3 regions of the Kluyvera sp. CHPC 1.2972 genome follow, and region 3 is predicted to be linked to each of the others. Evidence: predicted binding sites of a transcription regulator. Region 3 holds the regulator's gene; each other region holds the start of a gene.

Region 1 (7,540 bases), on a different contig from region 3:
AACCGCGAAGCGAAAACCCTCACTATCGCTGAACTGCGCGATGAGAAGGGCGAACTGCTGGTGCCTGAGCGCAAGCTGGCGTACGACACGCTGGTGATGGCGCTGGGCAGTACTTCCAACGACTTCAACACCCCGGGCGTGAAAGAGCACTGCATCTTCCTCGATAACCCGCATCAGGCGCGTCGATTCCATCAGGAAATGCTCAACCTGTTCCTGAAGTACTCGGCGAACCTCGGCGCAAATGGCAAGGTAAACATTGCGATTGTTGGCGGCGGGGCGACCGGCGTTGAGCTGTCGGCTGAACTGCACAATGCGGTGAAACAGCTGCACAGCTACGGCTATAAAGGCTTAAGCAACGAAGCGCTGAACGTGACGCTGGTGGAAGCCGGTGAGCGTATTCTGCCTGCGCTGCCACCGCGTATCTCCGGTGCCGCGCACAGCGAGCTGACCAAAATGGGCGTGCGTGTGCTGACCCAAACGATGGTCACCAGCGCTGACGCAGGCGGCCTGCACACCAAAGACGGCGAGTATATTCAGGCCGATCTGATGGTCTGGGCGGCAGGGATTAAAGCGCCGGACTTTATGAAAGAGATCGGTGGCCTGGAAACCAACCGTATTAACCAGCTGGTGGTGGAGCCAACGCTGCAAACCACCCGTGACCCTGATATCTACGCGATTGGCGACTGTGCCTCCTGCGCACGTCCGGAAGGCGGCTTTGTGCCACCGCGCGCTCAGGCGGCGCACCAGATGGCGACCTGCGCACTGAATAACATTCTGGCGCAGATGAAGGGCAAAGAGCTGAAAGCCTATAGCTACAAAGACCACGGCTCGTTGGTATCGCTCTCCAACTACTCCACCGTCGGCAGCCTGATGGGCAACCTGATGCGCGGTTCGATGATGATTGAAGGGCGCATCGCGCGTATGGTTTACATCTCTCTGTACCGAATGCACCAGATTGCGCTGCACGGCTACGTGAAAACTGGCCTGATGATGCTGGTTGGCAGCATCAACCGCGTGATTCGTCCGCGTCTGAAACTGCATTAATCATCGTGCTGTTCCCGGCGTCGGCGCTAACGCCTCGGCCGGGCTACAGCAGCGACGAGTAGCCCGGCCGAGCGTCGCGACGCCGGGACATTCCATCTTCAGAATCCTCCGAAACACCCATCTCCCCACATAAAATCCTGCTTTTGAGTTTTTGTCTGATAGGCACTGCTAACGATCGGTTGCACAATTGTTAGCAATAGCAACAAAGGAGGATCTCCCGTGAATAAATCAATGTTGGCGGGTATAGGTATTGGCGTTGCCGCCGCGCTTGGGGTCGCCGCCGTAGCGAGTATGAACGTTTTCGACCGTGGCCCGCAGTATGCGCAGGTCATTTCCGCTACGCCTATCAAGGAAACCGTCAAAAATCCGCGGCAGGAGTGCCGCAACGTCGCAGTGACGCATCGTCGTCCGGTACAGGATGAAAACCGTATCGCCGGTTCCGTGCTGGGTGCGGTGGCAGGTGGCGTGATTGGCCATCAGTTTGGTGGCGGGCACGGTAAAAGCGTGGCCACTGTGGTCGGCGCGTTAGGCGGCGGCTATGCCGGTAACCAGGTGCAGGGTGCGATGCAGAATAATGACACCTACACCACCAACGAGCAGCGCTGTAAAACGGTGTATGACAAATCCGAAAAGACGCTCGGCTATGATGTGACCTACAAAATTGGCGATCAGCAGGGAAAAATCCGTATGGATAAACAGCCTGGTAGCCAGATCCCGCTGGATAGCAACGGCCAGCTGGTACTGAATAAAGCCTAAAATAGCAGGTAGTCAGTTGTTCGCCCCGCCATCACTCAGATGGCGGGGCGTTTTTTTTACGATGGGGCAATCATCTGCGGCCAGAGGCGTAGCGTGGTGTCGGTTATCTGCATCAGGGTATCAAAGCTGGCCCCTTCGCGGGCGCTAATGGACATACCTTGCAGAATACAGCTCAAGAACAGCGCCAGCTCGGTAACATTTTTCCCCGCCGGAATTTCCCCTCGCGATTGACGCAGCTGAAGAAACTGGTTCAGCGTCTGCTCCTGTACCGCATGCCGAGACTTAATGGTCTTCGCAATCTCTTTCGATGACGCTGCCAGCGCCGCCGAAGTATTGATCATAAAGCAGCCCGCCGGTGTGTCCTTGCTGGTAAAGCAGGTAGCTACCGCGGTGAAGTAGTTGCGTAGCGCTTCCACCACCGGCTGCTCATCACAGAACAAGCAGGCTTCATTTTTTGAGGCAAAGTGCGTGATGTAGTGATCGAGAACGGCGCGAAACAGCCCCTCTTTATTCACAAACTCGGCATATAGCGTCGGCGCTTTTGCACCCGTGGCTTCGACGAGGTCGGAGAGGGATGTTGCTTCATAGCCATACTGCCAGAATAGCGTCATCGCTTTATCAAGCGCCGCTTCCCGGTCGAATACTTTAGGTCGACCGCGGCCTTTTTTCGCGCAACTTTGCGTGTCAGTTGTCATCGTGCCGCCTACCTTAGTCGGTGTTTAGTGAACGTTCATTATAAAAATAATCCCCGGAAGGGGCTAGCGCTTCGTGAGGAAAAATAAAAAGAACATATTCATATGAAAAATATATGAATCTTTATTAAATAAACGATCGTTATAAAAATACGTTGACGTGTGACCTGGATCTCATTATGATTAATTTATCGATCGTTAAGTTAATAACGTCTGACCTACAAAAATCATCTGCAAAGGTAAAAATCATGAAAACCGTAAAAACTCTGGCCATCGCAGCCATACTGAGCTCCCTATCATTCGCAAGCTTTGCTGCCGTTGAAGTGCAGTCTACTCCGGCAGACCAGCATAAAGTCGGCAGCATCTCTGCTTCCGCAGGCCCTAACCTGGCGTCTCTGGAACAAGAACTGGCTCAGAAAGCAGAAGACATGGGCGCGAAATCGTTCCGTATCACTTCTGTCAGCGGTCCAAACAACCTGCACGGCACCGCAGTTATCTATAAATAAGCATTAAAACCCTCATAATGCTTATGTCACTGCTATAAAAAAGGCCCTGAGCGCATCCCGCTCAGGGCCTTTTTCTTTATGGGTTGTGCTACATATTTTGCTGCGCGACGTCGTGGTGACGGGTGACATCAACCGGCATCCCGGAGCGTACGTCCATCACTTTGTTCATCACGGCTGCGTCGGTATTCGCATTCTGGCTGAACGCCTGCATGCTGGCGTTCAGCACGATAGGCAGCGTCTGCGGATCGTCATCAATATGTTCGGACAGCGGCTGGTGAACCTCCACCAGACGAACACCGTTTGGCTCGACCGATGTCTTGATTGGCGTGTTGATGATGGTCACTTTGGTTCCCGGCGTCACCTGGTCAAACAGCGCTTTGATGTCGCCATCGCGTAGACGAATACAGCCGGAGCTGACGCGCATACCGATACCAAAATCGGCGTTGGTGCCGTGGAGCAGATACACGCCGCCGTAGGCCGCCAGGCGAATGGCGTGGTGGCCCATTGGGTTGTCCGGCCCCGCAGGCATTACCGCAGGCAGATCGATCCCCTGGGCTTTGTAGCGGGCGCGGATATTCGCTGTTGGTGTCCAGGTCGGGTTGGCGCGTTTATCGGAGACGGTAGTCACCATCGTTGGCGTCACCGTCGTGCCGCCTAGCTGGCCTATGCCGATAGGGTAGACGGTGACCGTATTTTTACCCGGCGGATAGTAGTACAGACGCAGCTCAGCCAGATTCAGCACAATACCTTCGCGCGGAACGTCCGGCAGCAGCGTTTGCAGCGGAATGGTCAGTACGCTACCGGCACGGGGCACGTAAGGATCGACCCCGGGGTTGGCCTGAAGCAGGGCGAGGAAACCAACGTTGTATTTTTTGGCGATAGATTCCAGTGAACCGCCGTTGTTCTCGACGACGTGGAAACGGTTTTCGCCGACCAGACGGCTGCCGGGCGGCGGTAACGGCCAGCTGTTGGCGCTGGCGGGCAGCGCCACGCTGGCAACGAGAAGTAATCCCAGTAGCCAGCGCGAAAGTTGCAGAGTTTGTTTCATTACTCTAATCCCTCAAAGTCGCAATATGTTGCTTAAAAGTTAAAGCGACTATTATGCGGAAGGGAACTGTAGGGAAGTGCTAAGGGTTTGAAAGAGTATGTAAAGGCGGCCCCGAGAGTGGGGCCGCTGGCGGTTAGAAGGACATTTTCACCGTGAACTGTACTTCGCGCGGATCGCCAATCTGGTTACCCAGGTTGTTGCTGGCGATAGACGAGGTGTAGTAGGTCTTATCGAACAGGTTTTTGACGTTCAGCTGCAGCGTGACCGGATACTGCAGCTTCATTTTATAAGCCGCAAAGACATCGGCCACCGCGTAGCCCGGCAGGTAATAATCCGCGCCGTTGGTGCCTGAACGACGGCTCAGGGCGTGGCCGCCGCCGCCGAGGGTCAGGGTGTTGCTGTCGTAGACGTTGTTGATGTCATAGGTCAGGAACAGTGAACCGGTATGGCGCGGTACGTTCGGCAGCGGTTTGCCTTTGTAGTCAGGATCGTCGGTCACCACCGCATCGGTGTAGCCGTAGCTGGCAATCACGTTCAGGTTGTCGGTGAGTGAACCTGCGACATCCACTTCAATCCCGCGTGAACGCACTTTACCCGCCGTTTTAGCGTAGGTTTCGTCGCCGATGGTCTCGGTATACAGCACGTTGCGCTTATGAATATCAAAGAAGGTGATGTTCGAGGTCACGCCGTTGAACAGGTCAAACTTCGCGCCCATCTCGTAGGCCGTGGACTCTTCCGGCGGCAGATCGCCGATATAGCTGGCAATCGAGGACTGTGGCATAAACGACTGCGCCACGTTGCCGAACAGCGAGACGTTTGGCGTCAGCTTGTAGACCATACCCAGCTTCGGCGTCAGCTTTTCATCCTGGCTGTCGGTGTTCTCTTTAAACGGACGGCCTTTACCCGCGTACTGGGTGTAATACTGGTAGCGCGCGCCTGCCACCACAATCCATTTATCGGTCAGATACAGCGCGTCCTGCACGTAGGTGGCGTAGGTCTCCTGCTGAATACGCTGATCGCTGTCGGCTGCGGAGACGCTGGTACATTTACTCAGCGAGCCGTAAACCGGGTCATAAATGTTAAAGCCATTTTTGACGTTCTTGCAGCGAATCATATCGGTACGCAGCAGGTCATAATTCTCGTAAGCAATACCGGTAAGCAGCTCGTTATAGAAGCCGCCAATTACCACATTACCCTGCAAATCTGCCCGCGTAGAGTGCATACGCTGGGTAGAGCCCTGGGTCGCATCGACGCGTCGGGTCAGGTTGCCGGTCTTCGCATCGTAAGCCATCACGCGCGCCTGGTTATCGCTGTACATGTCCTGGCTAAAGCTGTAATCGAAGCGGGCGGTCCACTGACTGTTCAGACGGTATTCCGCATTGAGCTGCGCCAGATCGGAATTACCGTCGGTAATGTTGAATGGCTCATCAAAACGCTCTTTGCTCGGCACCTTCACCGCATGCCCGGTATCGAGGTCGAAAATGGTGCCACGGTCGAACGGCGTGTTGTAGTTACGGTGTGACCAGGAGAGGTTTACCGTCGCATCGTCGCCAAACCACGTCAGGGAAGGGGCAATAAAGCTGCTGCGCTCTTTGCCGAAGCTGCGCCAGTAATCTTCATTCTGGTATTCACCAATCAGGCGATACGCCAGACGGGTGCCTTCAATCGGACCGGTCACATCGATTTGCCCGGTGCCGCCGCCAAAGCTGCTGGAGGTGGCGGAAATATCGCCGGAGAAGGTGCGTTCCGGGCGCTTGGTAACGACGTTAATCAGGCCACCTGGGTCCAGGATCCCGTACAAAGTAGAGGCTGGGCCTTTCAATACTTCCACGCGAGAAGTGGCGGCGTTAAAGCTGCGTGGCAGTACGGTGCGCAGGCCGTTGGTCATGATCGAACCATCGCGGTTAGCACCAAAGCCACGGCGGGTAAAGGCGTCCTGGGTGCCACCCAGGGTGTTGGTTTGCACCACGTTGGCGACGTTATACAGCGCCTCGTCAAGCGAAGTGGCGTGCTGGTCCTCCAGCACTTTGTCACTCACCGTGTTGACCACCTGCGGAATATCGAGCAGCGGCATCGAGGTGAGGGTTGCGGTGGCGCTGCTGATGGGCTGGTACCCTTCGGTAACCGTCTGGTCAGCCTGCGCGGTGCCTATCACCGTCATCGCTTCTTCTTTTTTCGCGCTATCGCCGCTCGGGGTATTTTCTGCCGCCATCAGCGAAGGAGAACCGACCGCCCCCAGAAAAACCAGTGAAAAAAGTGCGCGTCCGGATTTTCCCGTGAACGTCGGGAATAACTGTGTCATCTCTCTGTTTCCCATAAAAAAACTGCCGAAGGATGGCAGTCAAAATTGATAAAAATCATTGCCCTGAAAAGCCAAAATTACCCATTCACACCAAGCCGGGATGTTCAGGATATGTAATTGAGAATCATTCAAACATGCAAAAATGTAGTAGTAAATCCAATCAGCAATAAATTTATCGGGGACTCAAAATGAGCCAAAGTGTGAAGGCGGGAAAGAGAGGTTGTATTCATAATGTGTTGAATATAAATGTTTTTATTGTTTTTTGTTAGCGGTGTAAATTGCGCTGCACGGCCTATCCCTTATGAAATGAAGTGATAATGTAGTGCTATTGACTACTACATTACGACATTGCATGATCAAAAGAGAATGAGATTTATTTAAAGTGCAGAACGATACCACGTCGTTGCGGCCGGAGAGAAAGAAACATGCCACAGCGGCAACAAAACGCCCCTCAGGAACGCGGGATAGTGCTGGAGTCCCTTTGCGCCGGTTACGGCAACCAGCGCATCGTTGATAACATCAGCCTGACCCTCCCCGTCGGCAAGATGACGGTGCTGGCGGGCGCCAACGGTTCCGGTAAATCCACCTTACTCAACACCATGGCGCGGATGCTCAAACCGCTGGGCGGCTGCGTGCGTCTGGACGGTCTCGATATTCACCAACAGCCAACGAAACAGGTCGCGCGGCAGCTCGGCCTGCTGCCGCAGTCGCCGTTGACCCCGGAAGGGCTCACCGTCTTTGAACTGGTCTCACGCGGACGCTACCCGTGGCAGGGGCTGATCCGCCAATGGTCGGCGGACGATGAACAGGCGGTCGAGACGGCGCTGCGTCTGACCGGCACTCTGGAGTTTGCTCATCTGCCGGTCGACAGCCTCTCTGGCGGCCAGCGTCAGCGCTGCTGGATTGCCATGGCGCTGGCGCAGCAAACCGCCACCATTCTGCTGGATGAACCGACCACCTGGCTTGATTTACGCTATCAGGTGGAGATCCTCGAACTGCTCCAGCAGCTTACCCGCGAACACGGGCGCACTGTGGTGACCGTGCTGCATGACCTCAACTTTGCGGTGAATTACGCCGACACGCTGATTTTTATGAAGCAGGGGAAGATTGCCAGCATTGTGGATGACAGCGCGCCCTGCACGGCGGAAATCATCAAACAGGTTTTCGACGTCGACGTGCATATGTTGCCTAA
Region 2 (7,540 bases), on a different contig from region 3:
TAGGCTGAATGCTATTGTGGTCCGGCGGCCCGCTCAGCCCGCGCTTGATATCCGGAGAGTTGGCCAGCGTACGGGCAATGGCAAAGGCGGTATCTTCTACGCCGGAACGGGTGGCTTTGGTTATCTGCACAAAGTAGAAGGCGTAAACCACCAGTAACACGGAAATAATGACGCTGCAGACCATCAGCGTCACCAGCGTACTGAGCTTCATGGGGCGCTTTGGTTGGGGCTGAGTTTGCTGCATGGCGTGCATTAACACCTTTTATTATCAGAGGTCAAAAACACATTATCGCCGATGTGCCTGATTTCATAAAGCTATCCTCCCTTACAAAACCAAACCTCTCTTTGTGACCGTTCTCGCAGAGCAATCCATACGAAACACTTTAGTATTGCTTCAGAACCCATAATAAGGAGTCCGTTTATGAGCATTAAGCTTGCCGGTTCAGTCATGGAACGACGTAATTCAACGACGGCTGAGATTGATAGACTGTCTACCCGTGATATGTTGAACGTGATTAATCAAGAAGATAAACGCATTGCTGATGCGATTACTCCTTGCCTCGACGACATCACTCTGCTGATTGATAACGCTGTGGCAACCCTCAGCCACGGCGGGCGTGTGGTGATGGTTGGCGCCGGTGCTTCCGGGCGCAATGCGGTAATCACCGCAAACGAATTTTCCCCGGATGAAAAACACCCGGTCATGGGGCTGATTGCTGGCGGAGCGCTGGCGATGCTGCATGATATGACGGGGGCAGCGCAGGACTACGACCGTGGCGTGCTGGATCTTCAGGCCATTGGGTTCACGCAAAAAGATATGCTGGTGGCATTAAGCGTCAGCGGTAAAACACCGTGGTTGTGGGGCGCGCTACGACATGCCTGGTCTCTGGGCGCAACGCGCGCGCTGATAACTCGTAATCCACAAAGCGAAGCAACCGACCTTGCCAGTATTGTCATTGCGCCACAAACGGGTGCTGAAGTGGTGGCAGGCTACGGCAATCCGAAGGCGATTGCCGCGCAAAAGATGGTGCTCTCCATGTTAACGACCGGGCTCGCTATCCGCAGCGGTCGGGTCTATAGCAATATGCGCGTGGACATCCGCGATACCGGTACACACATGGTTGAGCGACAAATTGCGATCGTGATGGAAGCGGGTGGGTGCAGCCGGGCGGTCGCGAAAGCGGCGCTGGAAAGCTGCGATCACCAGTGCAAGACGGCGGTGCTGATGGTGCTCACCGGGTTGGACGCCTGGAAAGCGCACGATCTTCTGGTGCAGAACAATGGTTTTGTGCGGGTGGCGCTACAAGAGGCGCCGTAGTTGGCAGCATAAAAAAAGCCCGCGCAGCGGGCTTTTTTACGCCAGTCGATTAGAACTGATAAACCAGGCCGATAGCCAGGATATCGTCAGTGGCGATACCGTTATCGTTGTAGAACTGCACATCATCGTCCAGCATGTTGATTTTGTAATCAATGTAGGTGGACATGTTTTTGTTGAAGTAGTAGGTTGCGCCAACTTCAATGTAGTTCACCAGCGCTTTGTCGGTGTACTCAATACCGTGACGACCATCGTAGCCGCCCATGTCTTTACCCTTGGAATAAACCCAGGCTAAAGATGGACGCAGGCCGAATTCAAACTGGTACTGCGCTACGGCTTCGAAGTTCTGCGTCTTGTTGGCAATACCATTGTTGCCGTAACGGGTCATGTTGTTGGTTTCGGCATACATCATCGCCAGATAGACGTCATTAGCGTCATATTTGGTACCGATGGTCCAGGCTTCAGCGGTATCACCTCCGGCGTATTTGCTATAGCGGTTATGGATGCCGCCAGCAACCACCTGATCGTTGGTACGATCGGAGTTGGAATAGGCTGCGCCCACGCTTAAGCCCGGCAGAACATCGGTAAAGTTATAGGTGGTGGACATCGCGAAGCCGTCGCCGTTGCCTTTCGCCATGTTGCCGCCAGCGCCATTAGCGGTGCCTTCGCCGGAGCCGCCGTCTTCATTTTTGCCCTGATACTGCAGCGCAAAGTTCAGGCCATCCACCAGGCCGAAGAAATCGTTGTTACGATAGCTGGCAATGCCGTTAGCACGGCCAGTGAAGTAGACGTCAGTCTGGGTGTAGCTGTCACCGCCGAATTCCGGCAGCATATCGGTCCAGGCTTCGATGTCGTAGATGGCGCCGTAGTTACGGCCGTAATCGAATGAGCCAAAGTCGCCAAATTTCAGACCGGCGAAGCCAAGACGGGTCCAGGAGTTACCCTTGACGCTTTCCGGGGTATCGGCCTGAATATTGTATTCCCACTGACCGTAGCCGATCAGTTGGTCGTTGATTTGGGTTTCGCCCTTGAAGCCCAGACGCGCGTATGACTGATCGCCATTGTCACCGCTGTGGTCTGAGAAATAGTGCAGACCAACGACTTTGCCGTACAGATCCAGCTTATTGCCGTCTTTGTTATAAACTTCAGCAGCATTCGCTGCACCAGCCATCATTAAAGCTGGAACTAACAGTGCCAGAGCTTTTATTTTCATTATATTTTCCTTTGCATTATTGCGCATATGAATATAAGTAATGCCATCCGGTGTTACTTTGCTGGATAGTATATGGAGAGTTCATTTTATTTTAAAATATAAATGTAATAAAATTATATTAAATATGTCAAATTGTTTCAATTATATTCTATTTAATATGTTTTTGTGCGTTTCATTTTTATTTACTATTGTTTTTATTGAATTTATTTTCCGGTGTGATTGTTTGTTATGTTGTTATGGTTGGGGTGAATAAGCAGGCGGGGGTTAAAAAAAAATCCCGACCGTACTGGCATACGATCGGGAAGGTCAAAAACATAAACATATTGATGCATAACAAAAGGCTAATAACGGGAAGGATAATGTCATGATTGCCATAAAAAATAAAGATACAGAAAAAGACTTTATGGTTATTTGTTTTATGAATTCAAATTGGTAATTATTATCATATTTTTATTATTAAAGGCTCATCGTTCAGCGGCAGCATAAAGGGAAGAACAATAAAGAGTGATGCTCCGCGCCAGGAGTACCTCCGATGGCGTAGATGTCATCTGATAAAATTGCCGGAGATCAAGCTAACGTCGATTTGTTACCGGTAACGTAGCGCAAGACTATCTCGCACCATTTTAATCGTTATAATGTGACCGATATCACATCAATTGCCGACGTGGTGTCGTGGCAGTGAACATGAATAGCGTAATGAGAGTGTTTTTATGGAAGAGCAAATGGAGCGTGGGCCTGGCGGCAAACTGGCGCTGTGGGTGTTTTACGCATTTTGCGGTTATTTTGTCTGGGCGATGGCGCGCTATCTGTGGGTCATCAGCGACGTACAAAGTATTCCCGGCGCGACGATCGACGGTGAAATCGGTTCGGCCATGGGGAAGTGGATCGGCGCGCTGCTGGGTTTTCTGGTGCTGAGCATCGTCGGCGCGCTGCTTGGCGGGATTGCCTGGTACACGCGTCCTCGTCGTCTGGAACAGGAAGAACAGCGCTAATATTGCTATGCTGGGGGTCAATGTACTCTCATCCACGGTGAAGGAATGGATCTAGCAGCATGGCAGCAGGACGTTGAACGTTGGTTTGAAATCCATTATGTCGGTAGCGATGCGGCGCATGATATCGCCCATTTTCGCCGCGTCTGGCGCACTGCCAGACACATTGCTGCCGACGATCCCGTCGACCTCACGGTAATTCTGCTGGCGAGCTATTTTCACGATCTTGTCAGTCTGCCGAAAAATCATCCCGACCGCGCTCGTTCCTCTTTATTATCGGCACAGCAAACGCTGCTGATTCTACAGCGCGATTTCCCGCAGTTTCCCGTAGAGCGCTATGGCGCCGTTGCCCACGCCATTGAAGCGCACAGCTTTAGCGCGCGCATCACGCCGAATACCCCAGAGGCCAGAATCGTGCAGGACGCCGACCGGCTGGAAGCACTAGGCGCAATCGGCCTGGCGCGAGTATTTGCCATCTCCGGAGCGATGAACGCGGCGCTATTTGATGCCGACGATCCCTTTGCCGATAACCGTGAGCTGGATGATAAAGCTTACGCGCTCGATCATTTCCAGACCAAGCTGCTGCGGCTACCGCAGAGCATGCAAACCAAAAAAGGGCGCGAGATGGCGCAGCATAATGCGGATTTCCTCGTGCAATTTATGGCCAAGCTGAGCGCGGAACTGGCGGGCGATCCGATGTCGGTGGACACCCAGGTGCTGCAGAGATTCGCGACGCCAGATACGGGCAACTTATGGTAACCTCAGGTTTATTTTTCTGTATCTGGTCAAATTTATGCAACAACGAGTCTTATCACACGAGGGCGCGTCGTTAGACGCACCGGATGCTCAGACGCTGCTTGAGCATATTCTGGAGATTTACGATCTAAAGACCGTTGTCGCTGAGCTTAGTGCCGTGGGGGAACAGCACTGGAGCCCGGCTATCGTCAAACGCGTGGTGACCCTGTCGCGCGCCAACACGCGTCTGAGTGAAAATGAGTGCGCCCATCTGGCCTCTCTATTGCCGAAGCCGTCGAAGCATTACCCAAAGTATGCATTTCGTTTTGTCGATCTTTTTGCGGGGATCGGCGGCATTCGTCACGGTTTTGAAGCGATTGGCGGGCAGTGCGTGTTTACCAGCGAGTGGAACAAACACGCGGTACGCACCTACAAAGCCAACTGGTACTGCGACCCGCTAGAACATCGGTTTAATGCCGACATTCGCGATGTGACGCTAAGCAATCAGCCGGACGTCAGCGACGGTGAGGCTCAGGAACATATCCGGGCCTCGATTCCTCAGCACGACGTGCTGCTGGCGGGCTTCCCGTGCCAGCCGTTCTCGCTGGCGGGGGTATCAAAAAAGAATGCGCTGGGCCGGGCGCACGGCTTTGCCTGCGATACTCAGGGCACGCTGTTTTTCGACGTCGTGCGGATTATTGATGCTCGCAGGCCGCCTATCTTTGTGCTGGAAAACGTCAAAAACCTGAAGAGCCACGATAACGGCAAAACCTTCCGCATAATCATGCAGACGCTGGATGAACTGGGTTATGAAGTTTCCGACGCTGCCGATATGGGGGCTGATGACCCGAAAATCATTGATGGCCGCAACTTCCTGCCGCAACACCGTGAGCGCATTGTACTGGTCGGTTTTCGTCGGGATTTAGGGCTACACGACGGTTTTACCCTGCGTGATATTCCATCGCTCTATCCGGCGCAGCGCCCGACCTTTGGCGAACTGCTGGAGCCGAATGTTAACCCGAAATTTATCCTCACCCCGGTGCTGTGGAAATATCTCTACCGCTATGCGCGCAAGCACCAGGAGAAGGGCAACGGATTTGGTTACGGTCTGGTCGACCCCACGCGAGCCAGCAGCGTCGCGCGGACGCTATCGGCGCGCTATTACAAAGACGGCGCCGAGATCCTTATCGACCGTGGCTGGGATCGCGCGTTGGGGGAAAAACACTTTGATGATCCACAAAATCAGCTGCATCGCCCACGCCGCCTGACGCCGCGCGAGTGTGCTCGCCTGATGGGCTTTGAATCACCACAGGGCTACGGTTTCCGTATTCCAGTGTCAGATACTCAGGCGTACCGGCAGTTTGGCAACTCGGTGATTGTGCCGGTTTTTGCCGCCGTTGCGCGCCTTTTGCAGTCGCGCATTTTGCAGGCGGTGGCGCTGCGTGATTCGGAAACTGGTGATGGCGGACGTCCACGATAAGGCCACCCGCAGTAAAAATATGCGCGCCATCGGCGCGCAGAATACGGCGATTGAAAAACGAATGGCCGCGCTGCTGGACAGCCTTGGCCTGCAGTGGCTCGCGCAGGACACTCGCCTGCCGGGCCGTCCCGATTTTACCCTCGACGACTACCGCTGCGTGATATTCACCCACGGCTGCTTCTGGCATCATCACGACTGCTATCTGTTTAAAGTCCCCGCGACGCGCACCGACTTCTGGCTGAATAAGATTGGCGCTAATGTCGCCCGCGATGAGCGGGATATGCGCCAGCTTGTTGCTCAAGGCTGGCGTGTGCTGGTGGTGTGGGAATGTGCGCTACGCGGGCGTGAGAAGCTGACGGACCTCGAGTTATGCGAGCGGCTGGAGGAGTGGATCTGCGGCGGCGAGGGCTGCGCGCAGATCGGTATTCAGGGAATTTCCTGCCTGAGTTTTACTTCTGGGTCTGGCAGGGAATAGCGGCGGCTTTCGCCGGGAAGAGATATTTCCCCAGCGTCACCAGTACCACGGCGGCAATGATGATGGCCAGCGCCACCCACTCGGTACCGGAGAGGTGCTCACCGTTAAAGCCGGTGCCGAGCAGCACGGCGACCACCGGGTTGACGTAGGCATAGCTGGTTGCCACGGCAGGCGTGACGTTGCGAATCAAATACATATAGGCGTTGATGGCAATGATCGAGCCAAAGACCGCCAGATAGCCCACCGCCAGAAAACCGTGCAGGCTCGGCAGCGTAGTTAAACGCTCACCGCTGAGCAGCGAGGCGACCATCAGGACAATACCGGCGGCCAGCATTTCGATGGCGCCCGCCATCATGCCGGTCGGCAGTTCAATGCGCGAGCCATATACCGAACCAAACGCCCAGCTCAACGAACCAATCAGGATCATCAATGCGCCCCACGGGTTGCCGCTGAGGTTGCCGCCGCTGTTGAGCAGCACAATGCCCGCCAGACCAATGGCAATCCCCAGCCACTCCAGCTTACGGGTGGCAATGCCAAAAAAGCGGCTAAAGCAGAGCGTAAATAACGGTACGGTGGCGACCATCACGGCGGCGATACCGGAAGGTACATTCTGATGTTCCGCGACGGTTACCATCCCGTTACCCACCGCCAGCAGCAGGACGCCAATGATGGCGGCATTGATCAGCGGCTTACGTGCCGGTAAGCGATGCCCGGTAGCGAGCAGGAAACCCATTAACACCACGCCCGCCGACAGGAAGCGAATGCCCGCCATCATTAAGGGGGGCCAGCTGGCAACGCCAATGCTGATGGCAAAGTAGGTCGAGCCCCAGATAATGTACAGCGCGAACAGCGCGCCTATCAGCGGTAACAGTTGTTTAAAACGCATACTTCCTCACGGCAAAATAGCAAGCAGGCAGATAGTAAACGCCAAAACTACTGCGCTGGCGAGTGCTTTAATTCAGGGGTTGATGTTGTCTTTATGTTATAAATATGTATCTCTTACGCCCCGCGCGATTTTGCTTCATACTTTGTTATCACTAAAAAAATGAAGGACGTTGTTTGTGGCTGGAAGTAGCTTATTAACCTTGTTAGATGATATTGCCACTTTGCTGGATGATATCTCGATGATGGGGAAGCTGGCGGCGAAGAAAACCGCTGGCGTGCTGGGGGATGATTTGTCGCTGAACGCCCAGCAGGTCTCGGGCGTGCGGGCCAACCGGGAGCTGCCGGTGGTGTGGAGCGTGGCGAAAGGTTCGCTGCTCAACAAGGTCATCCTGGTGCCGCTGGCGCTGTTAATCAGCGCGTTTATTCCCTGGGCCGTGACGCCGCTGTT
Region 3 (7,540 bases):
GGCGTGGTACCGATTGTTAACCTGGAGTGGATTCAGAAGATGATCCGCGACACCAGCGAGCGCGGTCACTCCCGCGAAGCGGTGATGGATTCGGTGGTACGGTCGATGGAAGACTACATCAACTTCATTACCCCGCAGTTCTCCCGCACCCATATCAACTTCCAGCGCGTGCCGACGGTCGACACTTCGAACCCGTTTGCGGCAAAAAGCATTCCGTCGCTGGACGAGAGTTTCGTGGTGATTCACTTCCGTAATCTCGACCACATCGACTACCCGTGGCTACTGGCCATGTTGCAGGGTTCATTTATCTCGCATATGAATACGCTGGTCGTTCCCGGCGGGAAGATGGGGCTGGCAATGGAATTAATCATGACGCCGCTGGTGCAGCGGCTGATGGAAGGCAGGAACTAGCATCAAGACCAGGTAGCCCGGACGAGGTGCGCAAGCACCGACGCCGGGAATGGCCCCGGCGTCACTGCGTTCGGCCGGGCTACGTCTGGCATGTAATCAGCCTTCGATCACTTCGTAAGAGTGGGTGATGTTCACCGCTTTTTCGAGCATCAGCGCAACCGAGCAGTATTTCTCAGCAGACAGATCCACCGCGCGTGATACCGCCGCATCCTTCAGATCTTTACCGGTGACGATAAAGTGCAGATTGATGTGCGTAAACAGACGCGGGGCTTCTTCACGACGCTCGGAGGTGAGCTTCACTTCGCAGTCGGTCACGTCATTGCGACCTTTTTGCAGGATGGAGACCACGTCAATCGCGCTGCAACCGCCGGCGGCCATCAGCACCACTTCCATCGGGCTTGGCGCTTTATCGCCAGAGTTACCGTCCATCAAAATTTGGTGGCCTGAAGCTGACTCACCGAGGAAGGTTAACCCCTCAACCCATTTCACACGCGCTTGCATAATATTTAACTCCCAGGTTGCAATTTTCTTCTCAGATTACGCGCACATAACAATTCTCGCAATGGAAGGCGATCGACGTCATGCTGAAGCGAGACACCAGGAGACACACGGCAAAAGCTATGCTAAAACAGTCAGGATGCTACGGTAATACATAAACGTACTGCATGTATGCAGAGGACATCACATTACAGGCTGCGACCCTATTCGACAGCCGACTTCCCAGGTAACGGGAAGGATACTATTGCAACCAGTGGCTGCAATGTTTTTGCCGCTGGGAAGAGCTTATAACAGAGGATAACCGCGCATGGTGCTTGGCAAACCGCAAACAGACCCTACTCTCGAATGGTTCTTGTCTCATTGCCATATTCATAAGTACCCATCGAAGAGCACGCTGATTCACCAGGGTGAAAAAGCAGAGACGCTGTATTACATCGTAAAAGGCTCCGTGGCTGTACTCATCAAGGACGAAGAAGGCAAAGAGATGATCCTCTCTTACCTCAACCAGGGCGATTTTATCGGCGAGCTGGGTCTGTTCGAAGAAGGCCAGGAACGCAGCGCATGGGTACGAGCAAAAACCGCTTGTGAAGTTGCTGAAATCTCTTATAAAAAATTCCGTCAGCTGATCCAGGTTAACCCGGACATTCTGATGCGTCTCTCTTCTCAGATGGCGCGTCGTCTGCAGGTCACTTCCGAAAAAGTCGGTAACCTGGCCTTCCTGGACGTTACCGGTCGTATCGCACAGACCCTGCTGAACCTGGCGAAACAGCCTGATGCTATGACCCACCCAGACGGTATGCAGATTAAAATCACCCGTCAGGAAATCGGTCAGATCGTTGGCTGCTCCCGTGAAACCGTGGGCCGTATTCTGAAAATGCTGGAAGATCAGAACCTGATCTCCGCGCACGGCAAAACCATTGTCGTTTACGGTACCCGCTAATCCGGCCCAAAATGGCGTATTGTGAAAGCAATACGCCATTTTTGTTTTCCCCCTATGTGGCGCAGGCTGATTTACCACCCGGAAGTCAACTATGCACTGCGGCAAACGCTGGTGTTATGCCTGCCGGTTGCCATTGGGCTGCTTCTCGGCCACCTCCAGCAAGGTCTGCTGTTCTCCTTAGTGCCCGCCTGCTGCAATATCGCTGGCCTCGACACGCCGCATAAACGCTTTTTTAAGCGCCTGATTATTGGCGGCTGCCTGTTTGCTGGCTGTAGCCTTGCCGTACAGCTGCTGCTGGAACACGACATTCCCCTACCGTTGATCCTCACCGGGCTGGCGCTGCTGCTGGGCGTCACGGCGGAAATCAGCGCGCTGCACGGGCGGCTGCTGCCCGCCTCGCTGATTGCTTCCATCTTTACCCTAAGCCTGGCGGGAAACATGCCTATATGGGAGCCATTGCTGCTCTACGCGCTGGGCACGCTGTGGTACGGGCTGTTTAACTGGTGGTGGTTCTGGATGTGGCGCGAACAGCCGCTGCGGGAATCGCTGAGCCTGCTCTACCGCCAGCTTGCCGAATACTGCGAGGCCAAATATAGCCTGCTGACCCAGCACACCGATCCGAGCACCGCGCTGCCGCCGCTACTCACTCGCCAGCAGAAAGTGGTGGATCTGATTTCCCAATGCTACCAGCAGTTGCACATGCTTGCGGCTAACCAGCATAACGATTACAAGCGCCTGCTGCGTGCTTTCCAGGTGGGGCTCGATTTACAGGAGCATATCTCCGTCAGCCTGCACCAACCGGAAGAGGTACAAAAGCTGGTTGAACGCAGCCACGCCGAAGCGGTGATCCGCTGGAACGCCCAAACCGTCGCGGCACGCCTGAGGGTACTGGCGGACGACATTCTCTATCATCGCTACCCGACCCGCTTCAATATGGATAAGCAGATCGGCGCGCTGGAAAAAATTGCCGACCAGCATCCGGATAACCCGGTCGGCCAGTTCTGCGCCTGGCATTTCAGCCGCATTGCCCGTGTGCTGCGCTCTCAGCGTCCGCTCTATCCGCGTGACCTGATGGCCGATAAACAGCGCCGCCTGCCGCTGTTCGCCGCGCTTAAAAACTACCTGTCGCTGAAATCCCCGGCTCTGCGCAATGCCGCCCGGCTCAGCGTGATGCTCAGCATCGCCAGCCTGATGGGCGCCGCACTGCACCTACCGAAGCCTTACTGGATCCTGATGACGGTGCTGCTGGTCACGCAGAACGGCTACGGCGCGACCCGTGTGCGTATTTTCCACCGCGCAGCGGGCACGCTGGCGGGGCTGGTGATTGCCGCCGTTGTCCTGCACTTCCACGCGCCGGAAGGGCTGGCGCTGACAGGCATGCTTATCGTCACGCTGGGGAGCTACCTGATTATCCGCCGCCACTATGGCTGGGCCACCGTCGGTTTTACGATTACCGCCGTGTATACCCTGCAGATTCTGACGCTGAACGGCGAGCAGTTTATCGTCGCCCGCTTTATCGACACCATCATCGGCTGCCTGATCGCCTTTGGCGGCATGATCTGGCTGTGGCCACAGTGGCAAAGCGGCCAGCTACGGCAAAACGCTCAGGCGGCGCTGGAGGCAGACCAGGAGGCCATTCGTCTCATCTTAAGCCCCGACCCGCAGGCGCCAAAGCTTGCCTATCAGCGTATGCGCGTCAACCAGGCCCACAACACCCTCTTCAACACGCTGAATCAGGCGATGCAGGAGCCGGGCTTCAACTCGCGTTATCTGGAAGATATGAAGCTGTGGGTCACCCATAGTCAGTTTATCGTCGAGCACATTAATGCCATGACCACGCTAGCGCGCGAGCACAATATGCTGACGCCGGATCTGGCGCAGCAGTATCTGGAATCCTGTGAGGTTGCCCTTCAGCGCTGTCAGCAGCGTCTGGAGTACGATGAGGCAGGAAGTAGCGGTGAGGTGAATATCATGGAGTCGCCGGACGCGCTGTCCCACGGGCCGCTAAGCACCATGGAACAGCATCTTCAGCGTATTCTGGGGCATCTGAGCACCATGCACACCATCTCATCGGTGGCCTGGCGACAGCGCCCCCGTCAGGGAGGCTGGTTAAAACGACGGGCTAGCTAACGATTTTAGCGACCGCCTGAGCGAAGCGCTGCATCCCTTCGTCGATATCCACCTCTTCCACCACCAGCGATGGCGCAAAGCGCATCACATCCGGCCCTGCGTTCAGTACCATCACGCCAACGTCCGCCGCCGCGTAGAGGAAATCACGCGCCCGGCCTTTGTATTTCTCGTTCAGCGCTGCACCAATTAGCAGGCCCATACCGCGCACGTCGCTAAAGACATCGTACTTCGCGTTGATATGTTGAAGGTGCTGCACAAAGCGCTCGCGCTTGGCGTTCACGCCGTTCAGCACTTCCGGGGTGTTGATAATATCGAATGCCGCGCCCGCTACCGCGCAGGCCAGCGGGTTACCGCCGTAGGTAGAGCCATGTGAGCCGACGTGGAATGCGCTGGCAATGTCATTGGTGGTCAGCATCGCGCTCACCGGGAAGCCGCCGCCCAGCGCTTTGGCGCTGGTAAGGATATCTGGCGTTACGCCATAGTGCATATAGGCAAACAGTGAGCCGGTACGCCCCATACCGCTTTGTACTTCATCAAATACCAGCAGCGCCTGATGCTTATCGCACAGGGCGCGCAGGCCCTGTAAGAACTCAGGGGTCGCCGCCAGCACGCCGCCTTCGCCCTGAATCGGCTCAACCACGATGGCGCAGGTATGGTCATCAATCACCGCTTCCACCGCATGCAGGTCGTTAAACGGCACGTGGACGATATCGGCAGGTTTCGGGCCAAAGCCGTCGGAATACTTCGGCTGCCCGCCAACGGAGACGGTAAACAGCGAACGGCCGTGGAAGGCATTATGGAAAGCGATGATTTTCGTTTTGTACGGGCTATGACGGGTGGATGCGTAGTAGCGCGCCAGCTTAAAGGCGGTTTCGTTCGCTTCCGTCCCGGAGTTCATAAACACCACGCGCTCGGCGAAGGTCGCGTCTACCAGCTTCTGGCCCAGACGCAGCGCGGGTTCGTTGGTGAAAACGTTACTGGTGTGCCACAGCGTCTCGCCCTGGGTTTTCAGCGCCTCAACCAGCGCCGGATGACAGTGGCCCAGCGCGGTCACCGCGATACCGCCCGCGAAATCAACGTACTCTTTGCCTTGCTGATCCCACACGCGGCTCCCTTTACCTTTCACCGGAATAAATTCAGCCGGTGCATAGATTGGCAAAATGACCTGATCGAAGGTCGCGCGGGTAATAGCAGGTTGTTTGGTTTCCATGTCATGCCCTTCTGCAAACGATGAAGCAATGATTGTGAGAATTTATCCACAAAATATGCATAAAAAATCACGTCATGGCAACTACTATCGCGTGAGGAAGTTTGCCAGTAGCGCGTGGCCCTGCTCGCTGAGAATGCTTTCCGGGTGGAACTGCACCCCTTCCAGATCCCATTCACGATGGCGGATACCCATAATCTCCCCCGTTTCACTGCGGGCCGTCACCTCAAAGCAGTCGGGCAGCGTCGCCGGATCGATCAGCAACGAGTGGTAGCGCGTTACGGTGAGCGGATTATTCAGGCCGCGAAACACGCCCTGCTGCTGGTGGGTAATCGGGGAGGTTTTGCCGTGCATCACTTTTTCGGCGCGAACAATTCGCGCACCGAATGCCTGAGCAATAGCCTGATGGCCCAAGCAGACGCCAAGCAGCGGCGTGTTACCGGCGTAGCGGCGAATAACATCGAGAGAGATACCGGCGTCATCCGGCGTGCAGGGGCCAGGGGAGATAACAATTTTGTCCGGCGCAAGCGTATCAATGTCATCGAGAGTGATGTCGTCATTACGTTTGACCGTCACGCTGGCCCCTAACTCACAGAAGTACTGGTAGAGGTTCCAGGTAAAGGAATCGTAGTTATCAATCAGCAGAATCATGGCGGCTCCGGTCTTTCAATCAGCCGCCATTCTACCGGGTGCTTACCACTTTAGCGACTGGGCGGCAGCCTCATGCCAGATGCCGCCCCGTGCAATTACGGCAGGACTTTCGCAGAGAGGATGACAATCGGCTTGGACGGCACATTCTGGTATGGCCCAACGTTGTGAGTCGGCACCTGGGCAATTTTATCTGCCACGTCCATCCCTTTCACGACCTTACCAAATACCGCGTAGCCAAAGTCACGCTGGCCGTGATCCAGGAAGGCATTATCCGCGACGTTGATAAAGAACTGGCTGGTTGCGCTGTCTTTGTCTGCGGTACGCGCCATCGCAATGGTGCCGCGGGTGTTACGCAAGCCGTTATCGGCTTCGTTTTTAATCGGTGGATTCGGCTGCTTCTGCTGCATCTGTTCGTTAAAGCCGCCGCCCTGAACCATAAAGCCCGGGATCACGCGGTGGAACGTGGTGTTGTTATAAAAGCCGCTATTAACGTAGTTCAGGAAGTTTTCAACGGAGACCGGCGCCTTCTGGCTATCCAGCTGCAGCTCGATGTTGCCAGCAGAAGTGGTCAGCAGCACGTGCGGATCGTTTTTCGCCGCTAACGCCGCAGGCGCAACCGCAGAGAGTGCAAACACAGCCGCCATGGCCGCCAGAGTGGATTTGAGCATGAGAATTCCTTTAACGGTGCAGTAGAGAAAGCAAGTGGCTTGATTCTAAAGAGGGATAGCCCCTCAGGCCAGTGCTTTACTTAAGTTTACGCGACTGAAACGGTTAATAATGATCAGGGTAAGAATTTGCTGATTTTATTATGTGATCTAGATCACATTGAAAAATGTAATAAGAGAGCACTTGCGTAATAAAACTATGAATACATCACTTCCATGACTAAAATCTGCTCGCTCAGCGCAGAGTCAACGCGCTTTACACAACTATTCACAGGCCAGTCATGACTAACAGCAACCGTACCAAGCTCACATGGATCAGCTTTTTCTCCTACGCCCTTACCGGCGCGTTGGTAATTGTCACCGGGATGGTGATGGGAAATATCGCCGATTACTTTAATCTGCCCGTTTCCAGCATGAGTAACACCTTTACCTTCCTGAACGCAGGGATCCTGATCTCTATCTTCCTCAACGCCTGGTTGATGGAAATTGTGCCGCTGAAAACCCAGCTGCGCTTCGGCTTTATTTTGATGGTGCTGGCGGTTATCGGGTTGATGACCAGCCATAGCCTGGCGCTGTTCTCTGCGGCGATGTTCGTGCTTGGCCTGGTCAGCGGGATCACCATGTCGATTGGTACCTTCCTGATCACCCATATGTATGAAGGTCGTCAACGCGGTGCACGTCTGCTGTTTACCGACTCCTTCTTCAGCATGGCCGGGATGATCTTCCCGATGCTCGCCGCCTGGCTGCTGGCACGCACCATCGAGTGGTACTGGGTTTACGCCTGCATCGGCCTCATCTATGTCGCCATCTTCGTGCTGACCCTGGGCTGTGAATTCCCGGTTCTGGGTAAAAAAGCGCAAACCAGCGACCAGCCGGTGGTGAAAGAGAAATGGGGCATCGGCGTACTGTTCCTGTCCATCGCTGCACTGTGCTACATCCTGGGCCAGCTGGGCTTCATCTCCTGGGTACCGGAATACGCTAAAGGTCTGGGCATGAGCCTGAACGACGCGGGCCAGCTGGTCAGCGATTTCTGGATGT

The links. Region 3 encodes CRP, which controls carbon source genes, mostly activating them, when cyclic AMP is high. Its sites were predicted from a motif close to ATGTGANNNNNNTCACAT; they were not measured.
Region 1: bhsA (multiple stress resistance protein BhsA) is a predicted target of CRP. The motif match lies at 2,653-2,670, and genes of this name have one in related genera.
Region 2: drpB (cell division protein DrpB) is a predicted target of CRP. The motif match lies at 3,164-3,181, and genes of this name have one in related genera.

The regions. Positions count from the first base shown of each region.
Region 1 is NZ_JAPKIB010000003.1:95,641-103,180, reverse strand. It holds gene V6944_RS06495 (NAD(P)/FAD-dependent oxidoreductase) at 1-1,044, shown strand, start outside; gene V6944_RS06490 (glycine zipper 2TM domain-containing protein) at 1,264-1,800, shown strand; gene V6944_RS06485 (TetR/AcrR family transcriptional regulator) at 1,857-2,495, opposite strand; gene bhsA (multiple stress resistance protein BhsA) at 2,741-2,998, shown strand; gene ldtC (L,D-transpeptidase LdtC) at 3,087-4,046, opposite strand; gene V6944_RS06470 (TonB-dependent siderophore receptor) at 4,180-6,348, opposite strand; gene V6944_RS06465 (ABC transporter ATP-binding protein) at 6,774-7,540, shown strand, end outside.
Region 2 is NZ_JAPKIB010000001.1:294,503-302,042, reverse strand. It holds gene V6944_RS01580 (sensor histidine kinase) at 1-253, opposite strand, end outside; gene V6944_RS01575 (N-acetylmuramic acid 6-phosphate etherase) at 422-1,318, shown strand; gene ompC (porin OmpC) at 1,368-2,528, opposite strand; gene drpB (cell division protein DrpB) at 3,239-3,520, shown strand; gene V6944_RS01560 (phosphohydrolase) at 3,566-4,276, shown strand; gene V6944_RS01555 (DNA cytosine methyltransferase) at 4,311-5,732, shown strand; gene V6944_RS01550 (very short patch repair endonuclease) at 5,713-6,207, shown strand; gene yedA (drug/metabolite exporter YedA) at 6,182-7,093, opposite strand; gene V6944_RS01540 (DUF808 family protein) at 7,269-7,540, shown strand, end outside.
Region 3 is NZ_JAPKIB010000002.1:454,230-461,769, reverse strand. It holds gene V6944_RS05615 (phosphoribulokinase) at 1-411, shown strand, start outside; gene V6944_RS05610 (OsmC family protein) at 508-912, opposite strand; gene crp (cAMP-activated global transcriptional regulator CRP) at 1,217-1,849, shown strand; gene V6944_RS05600 (YccS/YhfK family putative transporter) at 1,904-3,979, shown strand; gene argD (bifunctional acetylornithine/succinyldiaminopimelate transaminase) at 3,972-5,189, opposite strand; gene pabA (aminodeoxychorismate synthase component 2) at 5,274-5,837, opposite strand; gene ppiA (peptidylprolyl isomerase A) at 5,933-6,505, opposite strand; gene tsgA (MFS transporter TsgA) at 6,784-7,540, shown strand, end outside.